One region of the Pantoea sp. F_5 genome, then DNA from elsewhere that is predicted to be linked to it. Evidence: predicted binding sites of a transcription regulator. Region 1 holds the regulator's gene; the other holds the start of a gene.
What was found. The regulator LexA, encoded in region 1, represses DNA repair genes until DNA is damaged. The targets are predictions, from matches to a motif close to TNCTGTATGTACATACAGNA.

Region 1 (2,206 bases):
CCGTTCAGCACCCGCAGGTGTGGTGTGGCTTCGCCCTGAACTTCACGTCCCGGTGCACGACCAAACATCACGGTGACGGGAAGCATCTGAATATCCAGCGTGGGATTATTGCGATGCAGGTCCAGGTAATCGTGGAAAATTTTCACCGATTCCACGCTGGGTACAAAATAGGGGAAGACGCGCGGGCCATCGTGGATAAAGACGTGGCGAGGCAGCAGGGAACCATCAATCTCCAGTGGAGAGAGCGGATCGGGCAGATGATGCCGCAGACACTGCGCGCGCAAAGTCAGTAAGTCAGCCTTCGAATCGTAAGGCAAAACATACATAATAGGTCGGGTCGGATCCAGACCATGTTCAGACACGGGATCGGCCGGAATGGCCTTACTCTTTACCAGAAACGAGAGTGGTAAATTAAGCAATTTATAATAAAGTTTACGCCAACCTGACATAGACAACATGAAGCCTCTTGTTAGCAAAGCGCCGCAAGCATACCAGAAAGTGCAGCGAAGATCTGTGGTGGTGCCAAATGCACGCAGCCCAGACATTGACGTCAATCCGATAAAAGGGTTCCCACACATGGCAAATAATGCCACCGGACTTATCAGAATAGTAAAAGCCGCAGGTTACTCCTGGCAGGGGCTGCGTGCCGCGTGGCAACATGAAGCGGCGTTTCGTCAGGAAGCCCTGGCTGCGCTGGCGGCGATCATTATCGCCTGCTGGCTGGATGTCGATGTGATCTCGCGCATCCTGATGATTGGGTCGGTGGTGCTGGTGGTCATCGTCGAAATCCTCAATAGCGCCATTGAAGCGGTGGTCGATCGCATCGGTCAGGAGCATCATCCGCTGGCAGGCCGGGCCAAAGATATGGGCTCTGCGGCGGTACTGATCAGCATCTTACTGGCACTGTTTGTCTGGATCGCGCTGCTCTGGACACATTTGCGATAAGCGTTCCATATCGCGCCAGAAGCCGCGTTTTGCCTGACAATCGGTTTCCATTTCGCCAATACCTGTATATACTCACAGCGACTGTATAAACAACCAGGGGGCGGGATGAAAGCATTAACCAGCAGGCAGCAGCAGGTCTATGACCTGATTCGCGACCATATTTCTTCAACAGGCATGCCGCCTACGCGCGCAGAGATTGCTGCACAACTGGGCTTCCGCTCACCGAATGCGGCAGAAGAGCACCTGAAAGCGCTGGCGCGTAAAGGCGTCATCGAGATCGTTTCCGGTGCATCGCGCGGCATTCGTCTGCTAATGGAAGAAGAAGCCTCAGAAGGCATACCGTTGATTGGCCGGGTTGCTGCCGGTGAGCCGATCATGGCGCAGGAACATATCGAAACCCACTATAAAGTGGATCCGGGCCTGTTTAAGCCGTCTGCTGACTTCCTGCTGCGCGTCAGCGGAATGTCGATGAAAGATATCGGGATTATGGATGGCGACCTGCTCGCGGTACATAAAACCCAGGATGTGCGCAACGGCCAGGTTGTCGTTGCCCGCATTGATGATGAAGTCACCGTTAAGCGCTGGAAAAAGCAGGGTGCTATCGTGCATCTGCTGCCTGAAAACAGCGACTTCGACCCGATTGTTGTCGATACCCGTGCACAGTCCCTGACCATCGAAGGTCTGGCGGTTGGCGTGGTACGCAACGGCGAGTGGCTCTGATTTGAGGCCGGCGTGCATTCGCCTTTACTGATGCTATTCTGTCTGCCCTAATTTTGTCGCTGCCTGTTTTGCGCAGCGACACCGAGCACGGAACGGCGAATGCGCTTTATTACGGCAACCGATAAAAACCTCTGGCGGCTTGCGCTGCCGATGATCCTTTCAAATATCACTGTTCCCTTACTGGGGGTGGTCGATACTGCAGTCATTGGTCATCTCGACAGCCCCGTCTATCTTGGCGGGGTTGCGGTCGGGACCACGGTGACCAGCTTCCTCTTTATGCTGCTGCTTTTCCTTCGAATGAGTACAACTGGCCTGACGGCACAGGCGTTTGGTGCGGGCGATAAAACCGCGCTGGCACGCGCGCTGACTCAGCCGCTGATTATTGCGCTGCTGGCAGGTGTACTGTTCATCGCTTTACGTTATCCGATTATTCAGCTGGCGACCCATCTGGTTGGCGGTAATCCCGCGGTACTGGAACAGGCGGCGCTGTTTATTCAGATTCGCTGGCTCAGTGCGCCTGCTACGCTGGCAAATCTGGTCA
Region 2 (2,206 bases), on a different contig from region 1:
CAGCGATTTACGCTCGCGCTCCACGATCACCTCACGGTCATCAATGCCGTGGCTGCGCTCCCACAGCACCCGGCCAAACTTACCAAAGCGCTTCAGCAGCAGCGCTAAATCGGCCTTCTGCACGTCGCCACAGGTGACCAGCCCCATCTCCTCCAGCTTTTTGGCCGACACCTTGCCGACGCCTGGAATTTTCGCCAGCGGCAGGGACAGCAGAAAACCGGCCATCTCCGGCGGGGTAATTACATACTGTCCGTCCGGCTTATTCAGGTCCGAGGCAATCTTCGCCAGGAATTTAATCGGCGCGATACCCGCTGACGCGGTCAGTCTGGTTTCACGGAAGATGGTCGCACGGATTTCCTGTGCCATCAGCGTGGCGGAGCCGTGACAGTGCGGGCTGTCGGTGACATCCAGATAGGCTTCATCGAGGGAGAGCGGTTCAATCAGCGGGGTGTAGCGGGTAAAGATGTCGCGAATCTGCGCGGAGGCTTCTTTGTAGGCGTCAAAACGGCCTGGCAGCAGGCGCAGATGCGGGCATAACTTGAGAGCCATGCCGGTTGGCATCGCACTGCGCACGCCAAATTTGCGGGCCGGATAGTTGGCGGTGCTGATCACGCCACGACGTTCACGGCTGCCACCAATGGCGATCGGGATATCGCGCAGCTGGGGATTATCACGCATCTCCACCGCGGCATAGAAGCAGTCCATATCGACATGAATGATTTTACGCATACCCCCTCCGGCACTGGATAAGTATACAGTTGGCAGGAGTAACTGCAATATTTGTCGTGCCCACAATTAAAGTTTACAAATTTGTGGCCGAATATCTTTCAGTAAATCGCGAATCTGGCTGTCGGTGTCTTGCTAAAAAAACAGACAATGTTTAATGTTTCGCTGCGGTAGCGGACAGTTCCGATAATGCAAACAAAGACGCACTATTTGCGTCATGTTCTCTTCACCTCAAGGTATACACAGCATGGGCAAAATCGCACTCCTGTTTGCGATGATTTTACTGCCAGCCCTCAGCATGGCAATGACACCCGAACCCGTTCAGTCAGCGGCACCGGTCAGCAAAGAATTAAAGAAACAGTTACTCGGTACCCCGGTCTATATCCAGATCTTCAAGGAAGAACGCACACTCGAACTCTACGGCAAAATCGGTAACGAATTCCGCCTGCTGGATACCTATCGCATCTGTAACTTTTCTGGCGGCCTCGGCCCGAAACGGCGTGAAGGCGATTTCAAAAGCCCGGAAGGTTTTTACAACGTGAAGCTGAATCAGCTGAAGCCGGATAGCCGCTTTTATCGCGCGATTAACATTGGCTTCCCGAATCAGTACGATCGTAATCAGGGATATAGCGGCAACTACCTGATGATTCATGGCGACTGTAAGTCAATTGGCTGCTACGCCATGACGAACGCCTATATGGATGAGATTTTTACTTATGTGAACGCGGCGCTGCGTAATGGCCAGCAGGATGTCAGCATCAGCATCTATCCGTTCCGCATGACCGACAGCAACATGCAGCGTCACCGCTACTCCACCTATGCCAGCTTCTGGCAGCAGCTGCAGCCGGGATACGCTTATTTTGCGAAGTATCACCAGCCGCCGATGGTCAATGTCGCCAGCGGGAAATATGTGATGAACAGCAGCCCGGCACCGGTTTTAGCCAGTCCCGAAGCCGCTTCCCGTTCATTCCTGGCGCTCTCCAAGGCAGAATAATGCCCATTCACCTGGCGCAATCCGCTGCCAGGTTTCATTGGCCGTCAGTGGCTGCGTAGCAATCACCGTCACCACGTCATGCGGCGTGGTGTGCTGCTGGAAATCAACTTCCACATCCTGATCCAGTAACTGCGCCCGGCCAAACGGTGCCCGGCGGGTGATCCAGAACAGGTTGGTGGAGCAGAAAGCCATCAGATACCGACCATCTGACAGCAGCATGTTAAATACGCCCTTCTGCCGTAACGAACCGGCCAGCTCGCCAATGAAGCGGAACACCGCCGGCCAGTTGCCCGGCGTGCGTGGATAGCGCGTCGCCAGCTGATGCAGGATCCAGCAGAACGCCTTCTCGCTGTCCGTTTCGCCCACAGGCCGGAATGTACCCGTCTCCAGCTGACGATAACCCTTAAGCTGACCGTTGTGCGCATAGGTCCAGTTTCGCCCCCACAGCTCGCGGGTAAATGGATGGGTGTTTTCCAGCGACACCTG

Region 2: a site for LexA is predicted at 741-760, ahead of dinB (DNA polymerase IV). Genes of this name have one in related genera too.

The regions. Positions count from the first base shown of each region.
Region 1 is NZ_VWUO01000008.1:196,669-198,874, reverse strand. It holds gene plsB (glycerol-3-phosphate 1-O-acyltransferase PlsB) at 1-449, opposite strand, end outside; gene F3I44_RS12990 (diacylglycerol kinase) at 577-945, shown strand; gene lexA (transcriptional repressor LexA) at 1,051-1,665, shown strand; gene dinF (MATE family efflux transporter DinF) at 1,765-2,206, shown strand, end outside.
Region 2 is NZ_VWUO01000011.1:131,046-133,251, forward strand. It holds gene dinB (DNA polymerase IV) at 1-729, opposite strand, end outside; gene dpaA (peptidoglycan meso-diaminopimelic acid protein amidase) at 974-1,720, shown strand; gene F3I44_RS15905 (class II glutamine amidotransferase) at 1,691-2,206, opposite strand, start outside.